2 linked regions of the Variovorax paradoxus genome follow. The protein of the gene in region 1 interacts with the protein of each later gene in a pairwise test. Links are inferred from orthologs where the notes say so. Each region holds a gene or a part of one and is shown in the gene's direction. Other genes may lie near its edges.

Evidence for each region. The genes of interacting proteins can lie anywhere in the genome.
Region 2: the proteins of gyrA (region 1) and gyrB interact in binary tests that used the Escherichia coli proteins (3 or more experiments, as listed by UniProt). The link is inferred for Variovorax paradoxus from one-to-one orthologs.

What each region holds. Positions count from the first base shown.
Region 1 is NZ_CP102931.1:4,792,684-4,797,538, forward strand. The notes cover bases 514-3,682. They hold gyrA (DNA gyrase subunit A), read left to right. Parts: upstream 514-836; coding sequence 837-3,482; downstream 3,483-3,682. Other genes in these bases: ompA (outer membrane protein OmpA), read right to left, coding at 514-612; NWF24_RS22685 (DUF2059 domain-containing protein), read left to right, coding at 3,479-3,682. In the rest of the region: more of ompA, read right to left, coding at 1-513; more of NWF24_RS22685, read left to right, coding at 3,683-4,072; serC (3-phosphoserine/phosphohydroxythreonine transaminase), read left to right, coding at 4,143-4,855. UniProt on the Escherichia coli protein: A type II topoisomerase that negatively supercoils closed circular double-stranded (ds) DNA in an ATP-dependent manner to maintain chromosomes in an underwound state.
Region 2 is NZ_CP102931.1:6,890,955-6,895,761, reverse strand. What follows is about bases 918-4,038. They hold gyrB (DNA topoisomerase (ATP-hydrolyzing) subunit B), read left to right. Parts: upstream 918-1,231; coding sequence 1,232-3,838; downstream 3,839-4,038. Other genes in these bases: NWF24_RS32250 (MBL fold metallo-hydrolase), read right to left, coding at 3,889-4,038; dnaN (DNA polymerase III subunit beta), read left to right, coding at 918-1,097. In the rest of the region: more of dnaN, read left to right, coding at 1-917; more of NWF24_RS32250, read right to left, coding at 4,039-4,807. UniProt on the Escherichia coli protein: DNA gyrase negatively supercoils closed circular double-stranded DNA in an ATP-dependent manner to maintain chromosomes in an underwound state.

The sequences.
Region 1 (4,855 bases):
ACGGTTCTTGGCGCGACCTTCCTTGGTGCGGTTGTCAGCCACTGGCTGCTTCTCGCCCTTGCCTTCGGTGTAGACGCGGTTGCGTTCGATGCCCTTCGAGACCAGGAAGGCCTTGACGGCTTCGGCGCGACGCACCGACAGACGCTGGTTGTAGGCGTCCGTACCGATCGAGTCGGTATGGCCCACAGCGATGATGACTTCGAGGTTGACGCCACGGATCTTCTCGACCAGATCGGTCAGCTTGGCGCGACCTTCAGGCTTCAGAACCGACTTGTCGAAGTCGAAGAATGCGTCGGCAGCGAAGGTCACCTTGTTAGCGGCGACTTGCGGTGCAGCCGGTGCAGCCGGAGCAGCGGGGGTCGGAGCAGCAGCAGCCGGAGCAGCAGGAACCAGAGCACCGTCGCAACCAGCGGCAGCCGTAGCCGGCGTCCAGTTGGCATCGCGCCAGCACAGTTCATTCGTGCCGTTCTTCCAGACCAGTTCGCCGGTGCCGTTTTGCCAGTTGTCGATCGTAGGACCGCCGTCCGCAGCGGTGACACGGGTCTGCGCGCCGGCGGCAGTGGCGAGCGCAGCGACTGCAAACATCATCGCCACTTTATTCAGTTTCTTCATGGTTCTCCTCTTGGGGAAAAAGCCGCAGCCGCGCTGCGAATCAAGGACGCTTTAAGTGACCACCACCCAAAACGTTGAGGCGATTGTGCCATAGGGTCTTTGGCAAACAGGCCGCTGGACGGCCCCGAAGCGTAGGACGGAGGCGGAATAGGCACCTTGTGTTGCGGCGGTGCGACACCCCTCACAGCGTAAAATTTCGCCTTCCTGCCGCCAGCCCCTCGCTCATGACCTCCTTCGCAAAAGAAACCCTGCCCATCAGTCTCGAAGAGGAAATGCGCAGCAGCTATCTCGACTACGCCATGAGCGTGATCGTGGGCCGAGCGCTTCCCGATGCCCGCGACGGCCTCAAGCCTGTGCACCGCCGCGTGCTGTACGCGATGCACGAGCTCAACAACGACTGGAACCGGCCATACAAGAAGTCGGCCCGTATCGTCGGCGACGTCATCGGTAAGTACCACCCGCACGGCGACCAGTCGGTCTACGACACCATCGTGCGCCTGGCCCAGGACTTCTCGATGCGCCACATGCTGGTCGATGGCCAGGGCAACTTCGGGTCGGTCGATGGAGACAACGCGGCCGCAATGCGGTATACGGAAATCCGGCTGGCCAAAATTGCGCACGAAATGCTGGCCGATATCGACAAGGAAACTGTCGACTTTCAGGACAATTACGACGGCTCCGAAAAAGAGCCGAAAGTGCTGCCGAGCCAACTGCCGAATTTGCTGGTCAATGGCTCCGGCGGTATTGCGGTCGGCATGGCCACCAATATTCCGCCGCACAACCTGAATGAGGTTGTCGACGCCTGCCTGCACCTGCTGCGCAACCCCGAAGCCAGCATCGACGAGCTGATGGAAATCGTGCCGGCGCCCGACTTCCCCACCGCCGGCATCATCTACGGCATCAACGGCGTGAAGGACGGCTACCGCACCGGCCGCGGCAAGGTCGTTATGCGCGCCAAGTGCCACTTCGAGGACATCGACCGCGGCCAGCGCCAGGCGATCATCGTCGACGAGCTCCCCTACCAGGTCAACAAGAAGACGCTGCAGGAGCGCATGGCCGAGCTGGTGCACGAGAAGAAGATCGAGGGCATCAGCCACATCCAGGACGAGTCCGACAAGTCGGGCATGCGTCTGGTGATCGAGCTCAAGCGCGGCGAAGTGCCCGAGGTGGTGCTCAACAACCTCTACAAGCAGACGCAGCTGCAGGACACCTTCGGCATCAACATGGTGGCGCTGGTCGATGGCCAGCCCAAGCTGTGCAACCTGAAGGACCTGATCCAGGTCTTCCTGCAGCACCGCCGCGAAGTGGTCACGCGCCGCACCGTCTTCACGCTGCGCAAGGCCCGCGAACGCGGCCATGTGCTTGAAGGCCTCGCGGTGGCACTGGCCAACATCGACGAGTTCATTCGCATCATCCGTGAATCGCCGACACCGCCCGTCGCCAAGGCCGAGCTGATGACCCGCAGCTGGGACAGCAAACTGGTGCGAGAAATGCTCACGCGCACGCGCGCCGACGGTGGCGTGATCAACGCCGACGACTACCGCCCCGAAGGCCTCGAGCGCAATTTCGGCATGGGCGGCGACGGCCTCTATCGCCTGTCGGAAACGCAAGCCCAGGAAATCCTGCAGATGCGCCTGCAGCGCCTGACCGGCCTCGAGCAGGACAAGATCGTGGCCGAGTACAAGGACGTGATGGCCGAGATCGACGACCTGCTCGACATCCTGGCCAAGCCCGAGCGCGTCTCGACCATCATTGGCGACGAACTCGGCACCATCAAGCAGGAGTTCGGCCAGTCGAAGGTCGGCGCGCGCCGCAGCCTGGTGGAGCACAGCGCCTACGACCTATCGACCGAAGACCTGATCACGCCGACCGACATGGTGGTCACGCTCTCGCACAGTGGCTACATCAAGAGCCAGCCGCTGGGCGAATACCGCGCACAAAAACGCGGCGGCCGCGGCAAGCAGGCCACCGCCACCAAGGACGACGACTGGATCGACCAGCTCTTCATCGCCAACACGCACGACTACATCCTGTGCTTCTCCAATCGCGGCCGGCTGTACTGGCTCAAGGTGTGGGAAGTGCCGGCGGGTTCGCGCGGCTCGCGCGGGCGCCCCATCGTCAACATGTTCCCGCTGCAGGAAGGCGAAAAGATCAACGTCGCGCTCGCGCTGACGGGTGAAAAGCGTAACTTCCCGGCCGACCAGTACGTGTTCATGTCGACTTCGATGGGCACAGTCAAGAAGACCGCGCTCGACGAGTTCAACAACCCGCGCAAGGGCGGCATCATTGCCGTGAACCTCGATGAAGGCGACTACCTGATCGGCGCTGCGCTGACCGACGGCAAGCACGACGTGATGCTCTTCAGCGATGGCGGCAAGGCCGTGCGCTTCGACGAGGAAGACGTCCGCCCATTGGGCCGCAATGCGCGCGGCGTGCGCGGCATGTCGCTCGACCCCGGACAGGGCGTGATCGCCATGCTGGTGGCCGAAGATGAGCAGCAAAGCGTGCTCACCGCCACGGAAAATGGTTACGGAAAGCGAACAAGCATTACGGAATACACCCGCCATGGCCGGGGAACCAAAGGCATGATCGCCATTCAACAGAGTGAGCGCAACGGCAAGGTCGTTGCCGCCACTCTCGTGCATGCGGATGATGAGATCATGCTCATCACCGACAAGGGCGTGCTGGTGCGCACCCGGGTTGCCGAAATTCGTGAGCTTGGTCGCGCGACGCAAGGCGTTACGCTGATCGGACTCGACGAAGGCGCCAAACTCAGCGGGCTACAACGTATCGTCGAAAACGACGCGAACGGCGAAAGCGAGCCTGACGCGGACGATACTTCCTCATCTTCAACGGAGAATCCTCAGTGAAAAAAATCAAACTCGCACTTCTGACGGTCGCCCTGGCAAGCAGTTCGATGGCCGCCATGGCCCAGGACAAGGCCACGCTCATCAAGCAGTTCATCGACATCCAGCGCCCCGGCATCGAATCGCTGGCACGCGGTCTGGTCGAGCAATCGAGCGCTCCGATCGCACAAGCGGGTTCGCAGTACCTGCAGACGCAAGTGCCTGAAGCCAAGCGCGAAGCCGCCGCCAAGGCTGCCGACGCCGAGCTGAAGAAGTACTTCGACGAGACCTACCCCATCGTTCGCGACAAGGCCGTTCAACTGGCCCCGGGCGCCCTCACCCCGCTGATGGAGCAGAACTTCAACGAAGACGAGCTCAAGCAACTGCTGGCCTGGATCAACTCGCCCCTGAGCAAGAAGTACCAGGACCTGAACCCGAAGATGCAGACCGCACTGACGGAAAAGCTCGTGGCCGACACGCGCGCCACAGTCGAACCCAAGATGCGCGCACTCGACACCGCAGTTGCCAAGGCACTCGGCGCACCGACCGATGGCGCAGCCCCCCAAGGCTCCGCTCCCGCCAAGGCACCTGCCAAGGCCCCAGCCAAGAAGTAAAAGCAACGTGACCCAGCAGCAGACGCCGGCCGGCAAGCGCCCCTACAACTTCTCGGCCGGTCCGGCTGCCATGCCGGAGGCGGTGCTGCAACGCGCCGCCGCCGAAATGCTCGACTGGCAGGGCAGCGGCATGAGCGTGATGGAAATGAGCCATCGCGGCAAGGAATTCGGTGCGATCTGCACCCAGGCCGAAGCCGACATCCGCACGCTGCTGGCCATCCCATCGCATTTCCACGTCCTGTTCATGCAGGGCGGCGGACTTGGCGAGAACGCCATCGTGCCTTTGAACCTGTCGCGCGGCAAAACCACCGACTTCGTCATCACAGGCAGCTGGAGCATCAAGTCGCACAAGGAAGCGCAGCGCTACTGCGCAACGCGCGTGGTCGCAAGCAACGCCGACGACCAGCACACGAAGCTGCCCGCCCCTGCGACCTGGCAGCTCTCGAAGGATGCCTCGTACGTGCACGTGTGCTCGAACGAAACCATCAACGGCATCGAGTTCCAGCAACTGCCCGACTTGGCCGCACTCGGCAGCAACGCCCCGCTGGTCATCGACTTCTCGTCGCACGTCGCCTCGCGCAGCGTCGACTGGAGCCGCGTGGGCCTTGCCTTCGGCGGCGCCCAAAAGAACCTCGGCCCCGCCGGCCTGACCATCGTGGTCGTGCGCGACGACCTGCTGGGCCACGCGCTCGAGATCTGCCCGAGCGCTTTCAACTACAAGACCGTGGCCGACAACCACTCCATGTACAACACCCCGCCAACCTGGGGCATCTACATGGCGGG
Region 2 (4,807 bases), 2.1 Mb from region 1 along the record:
TGAAGGCAAACCAAGACAAAGTCCTCGCCGCGCTGCAGTCGGTGGCGGGCATCGTCGAGCGGCGTCACACCTTGCCGATCCTGGCGAACGTGCTGATCCGCAAGACCGGCGGCCAGCTGCAGCTGACCACCAGCGACCTCGAAATCCAGATCCGCACCACCGCCGAGCTCGGTGGCGACGAAGGCAACTTCACCACCACCATCGGCGCGCGCAAGCTGATCGACATCCTGCGCACCATGCCGGCCGACCAGACCGTGAGCCTCGAATCGAGTGCGAGCAAGCTGGTGCTCAAGGGCGGCAAGAGCCGTTTCACGCTGCAGTCGCTGCCCGCCGAAGACTTTCCGCTGGTGCAGGAAGCCGCCAATTTCGGCCCCGTGTTCAGCGTGCCGCAAAAAACGCTGAAAGACCTGCTCTCGCAGGTGTCGTTCGCCATGGCCGTGCACGACATCCGCTACTACCTGAACGGCATCCTGTTCGTTGCCGAAGGCAAGCAGCTGAGCCTGGTGGCCACCGACGGTCACCGCCTGGCGTTCTCGTCGGCCACGCTCGACGTCGAAGTGCCGCGCCAGGAAGTCATCCTGCCGCGCAAGACCGTGCTCGAAATGCAGCGCCTGCTGTCCGACGCCGAAGGCGCCATCGAGATGCAGTTCGCGAACAACCAGGCCAAGTTCAGCTTCGGCGGCATGGAGTTCGTCACCAAGCTGGTCGAGGGCAAGTTCCCCGACTACAACCGCGTCATCCCGAAGAACCACAAGAACACCGTCACGCTGGGCCGCGCGCCGCTCCTGGCCAGCCTGCAGCGCACCGCCATCCTGACCAGCGAGAAGTTCAAGGGCGTGCGCCTGAACATCGAGCCGGGCACGCTGCGCATCGCGTCGAACAACGCCGAGCAGGAAGAAGCCCAGGACGAGCTCGACATCGACTACGGCGGCGACGCCATCGAAATCGGCTTCAACGTGACCTACCTGATCGACGCGCTGTCGAACATGGACCAGGACATGGTCAAGCTGGACCTTGCCGACTCCAACAGCTCGGCCTTGTTAACCATCCCCGAGAACGCATCTTTCAAGTACGTCGTGATGCCGATGCGTATCTAGAAAACACACCACACAGCGCCTTGCGCATACAGCCCGCGGCCCTCCGCGGGTTTGCGCTTTCAAGAGGCTGCGAATTGAGCTTTTGAGAGCCCGAAATATCACGTGAATGCCGTGAGAGTTAGAGGAATATCCGAATGAGTGCTGAAGAAAACAAGCCCGACGTGCCCCACACCGAGCCCGTCTACATCCCCGAGATCGACACCGTGGCCCCCGACACCAGCTACGGCGAAGGCTCCATCACGATCCTCGAAGGGCTTGAAGCCGTGCGCAAGCGCCCCGGCATGTACATCGGCGACACCTCCGACGGCACCGGCCTGCACCACCTGGTGTTCGAAGTCGTCGACAACTCCATCGACGAGGCGCTGGCCGGCCATTGCGACGACATCGTCGTGACCATCCACAGCGACAACTCGATCTCCGTTACCGACAACGGCCGCGGCATCCCGACCGGCGTGAAGATGGACGACAAGCACGAGCCCAAGCGCTCGGCTGCGGAAATTGCGCTCACCGAACTGCACGCCGGCGGCAAGTTCAACCAGAACAGCTACAAGGTCTCGGGCGGCCTGCACGGCGTGGGCGTGAGCTGCGTGAACGCGCTGAGCGTGATGCTGCGCCTCGTGGTGCGCCGCGAAGGCAAGATCCACGAACTCGAATTCAGCCGCGGCTTCGTGCAGAACCGCCTGCTCGAGACGGTGAACGGCGTCGAAGTCTCGCCCATGAAGATCATCGGCGACACCGACAAGCGCGGCACCGAGGTGCACTTTCTGCCCGACACGCAGATCTTCAAGGAGAACTCGGACTTCCACTACGAGATCCTCAGCAAGCGCCTGCGCGAACTGAGCTTCCTGAACAACGGCGTGCGCATCCGCCTGAAGGACGAGCGCACCGGCAAGGAAGACGACTTCTCCGGCGCCGGCGGCGTGCGCGGCTTCGTGGAGTTCATCAACAAAGGCAAGACCGTCCTGCACCCGAACTCGTTCTACGCAGAGGGCGAGCGCCCGGCCGACACCTACGGCGGCATCCCCGGCACGCACATCGGCGTCGAAGTGGCGATGCAGTGGAACAGCGGCTACAACGAGCAGGTGCTGTGCTTCACCAACAACATCCCGCAGCGTGACGGCGGCACCCACCTCACCGGCCTGCGCGCCGCGATGACCCGCGTCATCAACAAGTACATCGAAGAAAACGAGTTCGCGAAGAAGGCGAAGGTCGAAGTCACCGGCGACGACATGCGCGAAGGCCTGTGCTGCGTGCTGAGCGTGAAGGTGCCCGAGCCCAAGTTCTCGAGCCAGACCAAGGACAAGCTGGTGTCCAGCGAAGTGCGCGCGCCGGTGGAAGACATCGTCGGCAAGCTGCTCACCGACTACCTGCAGGAACGCCCGAACGACGCCAAGATCATCTGCGGCAAGATCGTCGAGGCCGCCCGTGCCCGCGAAGCCGCCCGCAAGGCCCGCGAAATGACGCGCCGCAAGGGCGTGCTCGACGGCATGGGCCTGCCCGGCAAGCTGGCCGACTGCCAGGAGAAAGATCCGGCGCTGTGCGAGGTCTACCTGGTGGAGGGTGACTCCGCCGGCGGCTCCGCCAAGCAGGGCCGCGACCGGAAGTTCCAGGCCATCCTGCCGCTGCGCGGCAAGATCCTGAACGTCGAGAAGGCACGCTACGAAAAGCTGCTCACCAGCAACGAAATTCTCACGATGATCACCGCGCTGGGCACCGGCATCGGCCGCGCTGGCGCGACCACCGCGGGCGGCGGCGCGGACGACTTCAACGTCGCCAAGCTGCGCTACCACCGCATCATCATCATGACCGACGCCGACGTCGACGGCGCCCACATCCGCACGCTGCTGCTCACCTTCTTCTACCGCCAGATGCCGGAGCTGGTCGAGCGCGGCCATATCTACATCGCGCAGCCTCCGCTGTACAAGGTGAAGGTCGGTAAGGAAGAGCAGTACCTGAAGGACGGCCCCGCGCTCGACGCCTTCCTGCTCAAGGTGGCGCTGAAAGACGCGAGCCTGCAGACCGGCGGCGCCAACTCCACCACGCTGAGCGGCGACACCCTGGGCGAGCTGGCGCGCAAGCACCAGGTGGCCGAGGCCGTGATCGCGCGCCTGCGCAACTTCATGGACGCCGAGGCGCTGCGCGCCATTGCCGACGGCGTGGCGCTCGACCTCGACACCACGCCCGCCGCCGAGGCATCGGCCGTTGCGCTGCAAGCCAAGCTGCGCGAGCTCAACACCACCGGCATTCCGGCCGAGGTGAGCAGCGAGTTCGACGCGCGCACCGACAAGCCGCTGCTGCGCATCAGCCGCCGCCACCACGGCAACATCAAGAGCAGCGTGCTCACCCAAGACTTCGTGCACGGCGCCGACTACGCCGCGCTCGCCGAAGCCGCCAACACCTTCCGCGGCCTGTTGAGCCCCGAAGGCGCGCTGGTCAAGCGCGGCGAAGGTGAACGCGCCAAGGAAGAAAAGGTCGACGACTTCCGCCAGGCCATGAAGTGGCTGATCGGCGAAGCCGAACGCGCCACCTCGCGCCAGCGCTACAAGGGCCTGGGAGAGATGAACCCCGAGCAGCTGTGGGAAACCACGATGGACCCGACCGTGCGCCGCCTGCTGCGCGTGCAGATCGACGATGCGATCGAGGCCGATCGTGTGTTCACGATGCTGATGGGCGACGAGGTGGAGCCGCGTCGCGAGTTCATCGAGCAGAACGCGCTGCGGGCCGCGAATATCGACGTGTGAGCCTGTTCAGGAGGGACACTCGCACTGAAAACTAGCTTGACACGCGCGCATCACGGGAGCGGCGCTGACGAGGGCTGGGAGAACTCCCGGAAGAGGCCGTCGACGCTGTCGCTGACGATGTCCTTTATGCCCGTCGGGTTGGTGTAGGGAAAGCGTGCGTTGATCCGCTGGACAGTCGCCGCCTTTGCCGAGTCAGTGAAGCCCCCGCGAACAATCTCCTCTGCAGCGATCGCGCGGCAAGTCCTTAAATAGAGTCGCTCGTCATCGAACATAGGCTGCTTCGGACCCGAGGCGCCGTGCCCGGGATGCACGATGGTGACGTTGGGGTACATCGCGTCGAGTCGGTCGATGATCCCAAGCCACTGTCCGGTATGTGCTTCTCTAAGCGGACCGTGAAGCCGATTGAAGATCGCGTCACCGGTGAACAGTTCTCGCGTCGAAGGCAGGTAGTACGCCGTTGTGGCAGGCGCCTCCCCCGCGCCCAATTCGCGCGCGATGATCGTCAGCCCGTCGATCTGCAAGGTCGTGTCGCCGTCGAAAGTTATGCCAGGGGCCACAAAGTCGCGCGGCGTGATATCGGGCGCATCGGCCTGCGTTCCCACGTTCGCACCATAGGTGTCGTTGCGGATCGCATCGGCCGTCGCCTTGGACGAATAAGCGGGGACGCCCGGAAAGGCCTGCCGGAACAGGCCGAGCCCGGTGTAGTGATCCGGATGGGCGTGGGTGACGAAGATCGCACGCACCGGCTTGCCCACTGCCTTTACCGCCGCCAGTGCCTGCGCGGCGTGGACCAGATCGCGTTGAACGTCGATGACGACGAGGCCGCCGCCAGGTGTCTCGATCCAATAGGTGTTGACGGTTCCGGTCCCAGGATAAGTCCACACACCGGTCTTGGATTGCAACACTGTTTGAGCCGACGATTCAGGCGTTCGGTCGGGGTCTGAAGGCTGGGTGGAAGTACCCTGCGCT